Regions from separate parts of the Rhizobium cerradonense genome, predicted to be linked through region 2. Evidence: predicted binding sites of a transcription regulator. Region 2 holds the regulator's gene; each other region holds the start of a gene.

Region 1 (3,276 bases), on a different contig from region 2:
AGTCGAAAGCCGTTTCCGGATTGTCGCGGATGGCAAGGCAGGGCGCGGCAACGCCGGGAGAATAGGCAAGCGCCAGGTCACGCTGGTTGCCGAGCGGCTTCGTCGCCTGGATTTCCAGCTTGCCGGGGCGGGGATAGCGATGAAAGAAGAGAGCCTGTTCGTCGAGATTGCCGCTCGCCATGTTCTTGGCTGCCTTCGATGTGTCGTGCGTATCCATCACGCTTCTCCGTTTCTGCTTGCGCACTCGCGCTTTTTGAGTCCCTGCATACATCAATCACTCAGGGTGCACAGTATGCAATTGACGCAGAGGAAAGGTTTTTTGCAGCGCCGTTTTCACAATTGTTTTTCTTGTCCCGCAACGGTGACATTCGAGCCCGATGGTAAGCGAAAAGTGAATGCGTCATAAGGGGTTCATGGCGTGAGCCTATGAGGGCAAAAAACAGAGGAGCCCTCATGACCCTCATCGCTTCCCACCGCGGCGGTTCGCATCTTTGGCCCGAAAACACCCGGCTCGCCTTTTCCGAAACCGCTAAACTCGATGTCGATCTCGTCGAATTCGACGTGCATCAGACGCGTGACGACAAGCTCGTCGTCCATCACGACGCGCTGATCGACCGCATGACGGGCGGCAAGGGCGCGATCGCCGATTTAAGCTATGACGAACTGATGCGCCATATCGTCATCGGCAGCGGCGGCGAGACCATCCCGACACTTGCCGAAACCATCGACATCTTCGGGCCGTCCGCGGTCGACCTTCGGCTGGAGATCAAGACGAGGCTGGACGGCAAACCCTATGCCGGCATGGAAGGCCGTATTGCGGACGAGTTGCTGGCGACCGACATGCTGAAGCGGACAATGGTGACCAGTTTCGCGCTCCCGCGCCTGGAAGCCTTCAGTGCCGCGCTTGAGGAGCGTGGCCTGAATGTCGGCGAGCTTCTCGGCCTCATCTTTCTCTGTTCGCCGCAGACAGCCGCGCAAATCGGCTGGAGAGGTATTCTTGCCGCGCTTGGCCGGTTTGGCGTCCACGAGATTGCCTTGCGGGCCGACACCATCGATGCCGAAGTGATGGACCTTTTTCGGAAAAGCGGCGTGACGGTGCATGGCTGGGCGGCGCATACGAGTGAAGCGGCAAGGGCGATGTTTCGCCTCGGCGTCGCAAGTTTCACAACCGATCGGCCGGATCTCGCCATAGCTGCAAAGCGCGGCTGATCGTCCGCAACAGGCCTCTAGCACAGGATTTGTCATCATCCTGAAACACGAGTCTGATTTTGGAATAGCCAACGTAGGATAGGGCACGGACATTGAGTTCGTGAATGAAAACATGAATGTCAGGCGGTTTCGAACGCTATTCATTTCTGACGTGCACCTGGGCTCGAAAGCAGCCAAGGCGGACTATCTGATCGATTTTCTGCGTCATCACGAAGCGGACACCATCTTCCTTGTCGGTGATATCGTTGACGGCTGGCGGCTGAAGCGCACTTGGTACTGGCCGCAAGATTGCAACGACGTGGTGCAGAAACTGCTGCGCAAGGCGCGCAAGGGCACCCGCATCGTCTATATCCCCGGCAATCACGACGAATTCCTGCGTGATTTCCCCGGCATGCATTTCGGCGGCATCGAAGTGGCCGAGCGGGCGATCCACGAGACCGCCGACGGCAAGAAGTATCTCGTCCTGCATGGCGACGAATTCGACGTCGTCGTTCGCAACGCGCGCCTGCTCGCCTATCTCGGCGATTGGGCCTACGATATGGCCATCCTGATCAATGTCGGCCTTGCCGCCGTTCGCCGCCGCCTGAACATGCCCTATTGGTCGTTCTCGGCCTGGGCGAAGCTTCAGGTCAAGCATGCGGTCAATTTCATCGGCGAGTTCCAGCGTGTCGTGGTCGAAGAGGCCAAGCGCAACGATGCCGACGGCGTCATCTGTGGCCACATCCATCATGCCGTCATCGAGGACTTCGATGGCATCCGCTACATCAACACAGGCGACTGGGTCGAAAGCTGCACGGCGATCGCCGAGCATGAAGACGGCACGTTCGAGCTGATCACCTGGCAGTCGATCACCGAGGCACAGCCGGTCAGCGCCGCTGTCGAGGACGTGTCGGAAGCGCTCGGGGCACAGGCGGCGTAATTTGCGCCGCTTCACGGGTCCGATAACGGCCCGTCACAATTTTTGATCGCTGCAATCTGACGACAGCCTCATATTTTATCCGAAACGTTTCGGTTCGGCTATTTCTCGCCATAGTCGTATTCACGATGGAGTGATAGGGAACAATCAGTTTCCCTTCAGGTCTGTCATGATTCCCGCGACAAAATCTCTCCCGGGCGAGGGCGCGCCTCCGCATTTTCGTCTGCGCACCGCCTTGTCCTATTGTGCTCCGTTGCTCGTCAACGGCATTGCTCTGCCGTTTTTCCCGGTTTGGCTGACGGGACTGAATTTCGGTGACCGCGAGATCGGTCTTATCCTCGCCGTGCCGATGGTGGTGCGCGTTCTCGTCGTGCCCATTGTCGGAATACTTGCCGATCGCGTGGATGAACGCGCGAACGTGTTGTTCTGGTCGGGCGCACTGTCACTGCTGACGGCGATCGCGCTTTATTGGACGAGCGATTTCTGGCCGGTGTTGCTGGTCTACGCCATTCAGGGGGCGACATACGCGCCTTACGTCCCTGTCGTAGAATCGATTGCCATTTCCGGCGTGCGGCGCTGGGGGTTCGATTATGGCTCGATGCGCGTCTGGGGATCGATCGCCTTCATCTTCTCGACCCTTATCGGCGGTCAGATGATCGGCAAATGGGGTGCCACCATGGTTCTGCCCACCATGGTCGGGGGCTTCTTCCTGACAACCATGATGGCTTTCTTCTGTCCGCGCATCGGGCCGACACGCCGGCGCAATCAGCCGATCAACCTGCAGGCGCCGACCGGCGGTGGGCTGCGCTCGCCGCAATTGCTGATCACCATGATCGGTGTGTCGATACAGCAGTCGAGCCATGCCGTGATGTACACGTTTGCATCGATCTATTGGCGCAAACTCGGTTTTTCAGGCACGGAGATCGCCATTCTCTGGAGCGCAGGGGTAACGGCGGAGGTCATGGTTTTCTTCCTGTCGAAAACACTGAGCCGTCGCTTCAGTGCCTGGACGCTGATTTTCTTCGGTTCGAGCGTGTGCGTCCTGCGCTGGATACTGTTTCCGATCAATCTCGGTTTCGCCGGCTATCTCGTGCTGCAATGTCTTCACTCCTGCACCTATGCCTGCGTCCATACCGGCATTCAGCGCCGCA
Region 2 (3,276 bases):
ATGGGCACTATTGATGTTTTGCACTGCGATGTCAACAAAACTGGCGATTTAGCAGGTGCGGCAGAGCACCTCTCGATGGATGGCATGTCTTCGACAACTTATATTGCATAAATGCCACTCACGTATAGCAAGTTGGGGAAAACCTCGAAATCGATTCCTCAAGATTCCCGCGACTCTTGTCACGGAGTCAGCCTCACACTAGGTTAAAAACCAATTACTAGACTGCATGCGGCGGAACTAGTCACCACAATTTTAAAGCGTTTCACGCCTCGACCCAATTCGAGGCAATGGTGAGGGATTCTGCCATCAGAAACGCGATAGCGGAGACAGGGCATGAATTGGACAGACGAACGCGTCGAGAAGCTGAAAAAGCTGTGGTCCGAAGGTTTGAGCGCCAGCCAGATCGCGGCACAGCTCGGTGGTGTCAGCCGTAATGCCGTCATCGGCAAAGTGCATCGCTTGAGCCTGCCGGGCCGAGCGAAGGCCGGTGGTGCGGCAACCACAGCTCGAGCGCCGAAGCGCAATACCTCGGCCCCACGCGCGCCGAATTACGCCTCGCGCGTTGCAACCCGCACGGTTACCCGCCAGCAGGGTGCGACGATGCTCAAGGAAGAGGTCGAGATCGATACGGTCAGCGAAGTCGAATATCGTCCGGCCGCCAATGTGGTCGTTCCGATCTCGCGCCGCCTCGGCCTGACGGAGCTCACGGAGCGCACCTGCAAGTGGCCGGTCGGCGACCCGCTGAAGGAAGATTTTCACTTCTGCGGCAATGACAGCCCGGACTCTTCGCCGTACTGCACCTACCATCAGCGGCTGGCTTACCAGCCGGTGCATGACCGGCGCCGGGCCGCGCACTGAACCACACCAGACAAAGGAAAAACGGGCCGAAAGGCCCGTTTTCTGTTTCCGCCGCTATGTTGGATGGCCAATCGGGTTGCCCCGATCAGGCCTCCCCCATCAGGCCTCCATGGAATAACCCGCGCCGCGAACGGTGCGGATGACGTCCTGCATGTTGGAGAAATTCAGCGCCTTGCGCAGGCGGCCGACATGCACGTCGACGGTGCGTTCGTCGACATAGATATCATGCCCCCACACGCCGTCGAGCAACTGAGACCGAGAGAAGACGCGGCCGGGGGACGACATCAGGAATTCCAGAAGGCGGAATTCCGTCGGCCCCAACCGCACTTCACGGCTCTTTCGGTGGACGCGATGGGTTTCGCGGTCCAGTTCGATATCGCCGCAGCGCAGTACCGTGGACAGGACCTCCGGGCGGGCTCGGCGCAACATCGCCTTGACGCGGGCCATCAGTTCCGGCGTCGAGAACGGCTTGACGACATAGTCGTCCGCGCCGGTGGAAAGGCCGCGCACGCGCTCGCTTTCCTCGCCGCGAGCGGTGAGCATGATGATCGGCAGGCGCTCCGTCTCCGGCCGCATGCGCAGCCGACGGCAGAGCTCGATGCCGGACACGCCGGGGAGCATCCAATCGAGGATCAGAAGATCGGGGATGCGCTCCTGGAGGCGCAGCTCAGCTTCGTCGCCTCTCAGGATAGTGTCGACCTCGAAGCCCTCGGCCTCGAGGTTATAGCGCAGCAGAACGCTTAGCGCTTCCTCGTCTTCTACAACAGCAACTCTCGGAACCATGCGCCTCTGGTCTCCTTCTCTTGGTGTCTACTTTATTCCGTTACCGAACCGACGGTGTTGGCGGTATCGTCCTTCGGGCGCTCGCCTTCGGGCTGGGCACCGGTCGCCATGTAATAGATCGTCTCGGCGATGTTCGTGGCATGGTCGCCGATGCGCTCGATGTTCTTGGCGCAGAAAAGAAGATGCGTGCAGGTGGTGATGTTGCGCGGATCCTCCATCATGTAGGTCAGCATCTCGCGGAAGAGCGAGGTGTACATGGCGTCGATTTCCTCGTCGCGTTCGCGGATCGACACGGCCTTGTCAGGTAAACGGGTCGAGTAGACGTCGAGCACTTCCTTGAGCTGGACGAGCGCCAGTTCGGAGAGGTGTTCGATGCCGCGGGCGAGACGACGCGGAACGCCGGTGCCCTGCACGGCGATGACGCGCTTTGCGGTGTTCTTGCCGAGATCGCCGACGCGCTCCAGATCGGCGGCGATGCGGATGGAGCCCATGATTTCACGCAGGTCCGCAGCCATCGGCTGACGGCGGGCGATGGTGACGATCGCCTTGTCGCCGACTTCGCGCTCGGCGTGGTCGAGAATGACGTCATCGGAGATGACCTTCTGCGCAAGGCTGGCATCGCCGTTTACCAGGGCGCGGACGCTGTCGCTGACCATCTGCTCCGCCAGGCCGCCCATTTCGGAAATGCGGCGCGTCAGGAACTTCAGGTCTTCGTCGTAAGCGGAGAGAATGTGTGTTGAGACCATTTTTTTATCCTCTAGGTGAAAGATGTGAAAGGAACCGCGCGGGGAGCATCATCAGCCAAAACGGCCCATGATGTAATCCTGCGTGCGGTAATCATCGGGATTGGTGAACATCTTATCGGTATCGTTCTCCTCGACCAGATGGCCGAGATGAAACATTGCGGTACGTTGCGAAACGCGGGCTGCCTGCTGCATGGAATGCGTCACGATGACGATCGTGAAGTTTTCCCGCAGCTCATGAATGAGTTCCTCGACTTTGGCGGTGGCGATCGGATCGAGCGCGGAGCACGGCTCGTCCATGAGAATGACCTCGGGACTGACCGCGACGGCGCGGGCGATGCAGAGGCGTTGCTGCTGACCGCCAGAGAGGCTGGTGCCGGCATCATAGAGCCGATCCTTCACCTCGCCCCACAGCCCGGCCTTCTGCAGACTGGTTTCGACGATATGGTCGAGATCGCTCTTGGACCGATGCAGCCCATGGATACGCGGACCATAGGCCACATTCTCGTAGATCGACTTCGGAAACGGATTGGGCTTCTGAAACACCATGCCGACGCGGGCACGCAGCTCGACGACATCGATTGAGTTGTCGTAGATATCCTGATCGTCGAGCGTGATTTTGCCGGTGACGCGGCAGGTGTCTATCGTATCGTTCATGCGGTTGAGGCAACGCAGGAAGGTGGACTTGCCGCAGCCGGAAGGACCGATCAGCGCGGTGACAGTGTTGGCGCGGATGTTCAGATCCACGTCGAACAGCGCGCGCTTCTCGCCATAATGGACCGAGACGGCCTGACCGATCATCTTGTAGGGGATCGTTATCATCTTCCTGGCCAGTGCTTTTTCGCTCGCGGCTTCCGTCATCATGTTCATTCCATCGCCTCCCGTCACCAGC
Region 3 (3,276 bases), on a different contig from region 2:
CCGCCGCCTCCTTCGGCGCGCTGTCGCTGTTCGGCTACACGACGAAGCGTAACCTTTCGGCGATGGGCTCGTTCCTGATGATGGGTCTCTTCGGCCTGATCATCGCGATGCTCGTCAACATCTTCCTGCATTCGTCCGCTCTGCAGTTCGCCATCTCGGTGATTGGCGTGCTGATCTTCGCAGGCCTGACCGCCTGGGATACGCAGCGGATCAAGGAAATGTACTATGAAGCCGACGACGTTGCCGTTGCTGGCCGCAAGGCGATCATGGGCGCGCTGACGCTCTACCTCGACTTCATCAACCTGTTCATGTTCCTGCTGCAGTTCATGGGCAACCGCAAATAACTGCTGCGACATGAATGATCTTTCGAAAAGGCGGCTCCGGCCGCCTTTTCTATTTGCCTTGCTGCTTCGGACACGGCTTTATTATCCGCCATTGAAATCGCAGATCAGGCAATAAAACCCAGATGTCCTTCCGCCTTCGCAACGCCACATCAGCCGACCTTCCCTTTATCACCGCCATCTATCGCGACTCCGTTTTGAACGGCACCGCAAGCTATGAGATCGTTCCGCCGGGCAAAGAGGAGATGGCAGGCCGCTTCCAGGCGATCCGTGACAAGGGCTACCCGTATATCGCCGCCGAAGGCGAAGACGGAGCCTTCCTCGGCTATGCCTATGCCTCCGCATTCCGCACGCGGCCGGCCTATCGCTGGATGGTGGAGGATTCGATCTATCTCGCATCTGAAGCCCGTGGCCGCGGCATCGGCAAGGCGCTGCTGGCAAATCTGGTGGAAACCTGCCAGAGCCTCGGCTTCCGCCAGATGATCGCCGTCATTGGCGGCGCCCACCCGGCCTCCGTCGCCCTTCACCGCGCCGCCGGTTTTACCGAGACAGGCCTGTTGAAGGGTACCGGCTACAAGCACGGCCGCTGGCTGGACACGATGCTGATGCAGAAGCCGCTGGGCGAAGGTATGGAAACTGACCCCGATCCATCAGTCTATCCGGGAACGCTATTCAGCGAATAGCGCAGCAGGCGAAGATCACTTCTCCACCAGCTTGAGCTGCTTATCAAAAACCTTCAGCACCTGCGTCAGATCGTGGCCGCGCTTCAGGATCATGCCATTGGTACTAATTACGGAAAACGCGCCCTGTTTGGCGGCGAGCTTCGGGTTTTTCTCGATGCGGAAGAGCGGCAGCTCGCCGGAGCGCTTGAAGACCGAGAAAACCGCCTTTTCCCTGAGATGGTCGAGGGCGTAGTCACGCCATTCGCCCTCGCCGACCATGCGGCCGTAGATCCACAGAATTGCGTCCAGCTCCCTGCGGTGGAAAGTCACCGGCAGCGGGTCCTTGCTCTGTTTATATTCTCTGAGATCAACGACGACGGAAGAAGTGGTGTCGACGGAACGGCTTTCGCCGTGTCGCAATTCCGGCTGATCAGTCATCAATCCCCCAGGGGTTGTGTCATGACAAGAAGATGACAGTTTGCCTCAGCCACGGCAAATTGCAAGACCAAGAGGCACTCACAATTTCTTGCGCTTCGAGCAAAGCATCTTGGCTGCGCCGCATTTCAGTCAAAACGAAGCCCCATTTACCGGAACTATAGGGATCGGTTTGGCGCCGCCGCGCCAAACGGCCCGGCCGGGGCGTATCGACCGAACCCCAGCCCCGAATGCGCCCTCGCCGGGCACTCTCCTCCTTTCGGCAAAGCCGAAACAGAACTTTGGCGCCAGCCGAAATGGAGCCTTTCGACTGACGTCGGAAAAATGCAGATCAGCCGTCGGTCCCGGCCGTCAGGACGGTCGCGCCGATGATCGCCGCCGGGTCGCCCGATGGCGTCGACGACTGCAACAGAACCGCCAGGCCGCGCCGACCGGCCTTATCCAACACATTGGCGGGCAACACGACATTCAAGGCCTTGCCGTCCCACATGCCGACTGTTTCAATGTCCGAAACCGCGTGCAGATAAGTGATCTGCTGGCCGTTGTTCTCGCCGGCCTTCGGCGAAACCTGCTGTTCCCTATCGAAATAGGCGACGACCACATTTGCCCGGCCCTGGCCTGCGCCGATCTTGATCTCCAGTTCGTCACCCTTCATGGCGGCACTGACGGGAACCGTCAGACCCTTGCCCTGGCGCTGGAAATCGTCGAGCTTGAAGTTGATGGCGTTTAGATCCGCACCGTTTAGGTGATCACGGCCATTGATGATCGCCTGCGGCGTATAAACCCCACTGCGGCCGAGCGTACGGGCATAGGCATATTGCCGGGCCGTATTGTCCTTGGAGGCCATCGTGTCGTTCCAGCCGAGATAATTCCAGTAGTCGACGTGATAGGCGAGCGCGACGACGTCGCCCTGGCGGATCAGCTTCTCAAATGCAGCATCGGCCGGCGGACAGGAGGCGCAGCCCTGAGACGTGAAGAGTTCGACGACGCCTTTGATTTTGGCAAGCTCCTGCGCATGCAGCGAACTTGCGAGCGCGATGCCTGCTAGAAGTGGAACCAAAAACCGTAAGCGCATGCCGTTGTACCTCTTTCTCAGACCTTGAAGGCCTTGTGCTGGCAGGAACCCGAAACCGCGTCGCGCTTCTCAGGATGTCCGTAGGGCCTCATCAAGCCTGATAAATCTGAAACAAGAGATAATAGCTAAGCACGATGACGCAAAGTCACGAAGGGGTGAGACGAAGGCCTGGAGCCATTAGCGTCGTACACATCGGCGTGAAAAACAAGACGCCGCCGGAGAGATGCTCCGGCGGCGTGTATAGGTGATCTAAACGTCAATTAAGCGGCGAGATCGCGCAGAACGGTCTGCAGGATGCCGCCATTGTTGACGTAGGTCACTTCATCCAGCGTATCGATGCGGCAGATGATCGGAATGTCCTTCACCGTGCCGTCGCCATAGGTGATCTTGGCGATCTTGCGCTCGCGCGGCTTGATGTGTTCCAGACCTTCGATGGTCACGGTCTCATCGCCCCTCAGGCCGAGGCTGGCCCAGGTGGTGCCGTCCTCGAAGACGAAGGGGATGACGCCCATGCCGACCAGGTTCGAGCGATGGATGCGCTCGAAGGACTGGGCGATCACGGCGCGCACGCCGAGCAGGTTCGTGCCCTTGGCAGCCCAGTCGCGCGACGAGCCGTTGCCGTATTCGACGCCGGCGAAGATGACGAGCGGAACGCCCTCGGCCTTGTACTGCATGGCCGCATCGTAGATCGAGGTCTCTTCCTTGGACGGATAGTGGATGGTGTAGCCACCTTCCTTGCCGTTCGGGCCGAGCATGTGATTGC

Evidence for each region. Region 2 encodes PhoB, which activates phosphate uptake and scavenging genes when phosphate is short. Its sites were predicted from a motif close to TGTCATNNANCTGTCAT; they were not measured.
Region 1: PH547_RS02435 (UDP-2,3-diacylglucosamine diphosphatase) is a predicted target of PhoB. The motif match lies at 1,240-1,256, and genes of this name have one in related genera.
Region 3: PH547_RS12440 (DUF2794 domain-containing protein) is a predicted target of PhoB. The motif match lies at 1,463-1,479, and genes of this name have one in related genera.

What each region holds. Positions count from the first base shown of each region.
Region 1 is NZ_JAQJCK010000001.1:496,492-499,767, reverse strand. It holds gene PH547_RS02445 (NADP-dependent malic enzyme) at 1-217, opposite strand, end outside; gene PH547_RS02440 (glycerophosphodiester phosphodiesterase) at 454-1,209, shown strand; gene PH547_RS02435 (UDP-2,3-diacylglucosamine diphosphatase) at 1,322-2,128, shown strand; gene PH547_RS02430 (MFS transporter) at 2,295-3,276, shown strand, end outside.
Region 2 is NZ_JAQJCK010000007.1:120,060-123,335, forward strand. It holds gene PH547_RS17300 (GcrA family cell cycle regulator) at 334-858, shown strand; gene phoB (phosphate regulon transcriptional regulator PhoB) at 958-1,641, opposite strand; gene phoU (phosphate signaling complex protein PhoU) at 1,674-2,387, opposite strand; gene pstB (phosphate ABC transporter ATP-binding protein PstB) at 2,439-3,254, opposite strand; gene pstA (phosphate ABC transporter permease PstA) at 3,269-3,276, opposite strand, start outside.
Region 3 is NZ_JAQJCK010000004.1:376,183-379,458, reverse strand. It holds gene PH547_RS12450 (Bax inhibitor-1/YccA family protein) at 1-344, shown strand, start outside; gene PH547_RS12445 (GNAT family N-acetyltransferase) at 467-1,024, shown strand; gene PH547_RS12440 (DUF2794 domain-containing protein) at 1,040-1,441, opposite strand; gene PH547_RS12435 (DUF1223 domain-containing protein) at 1,770-2,513, opposite strand; gene acnA (aconitate hydratase AcnA) at 2,774-3,276, opposite strand, start outside.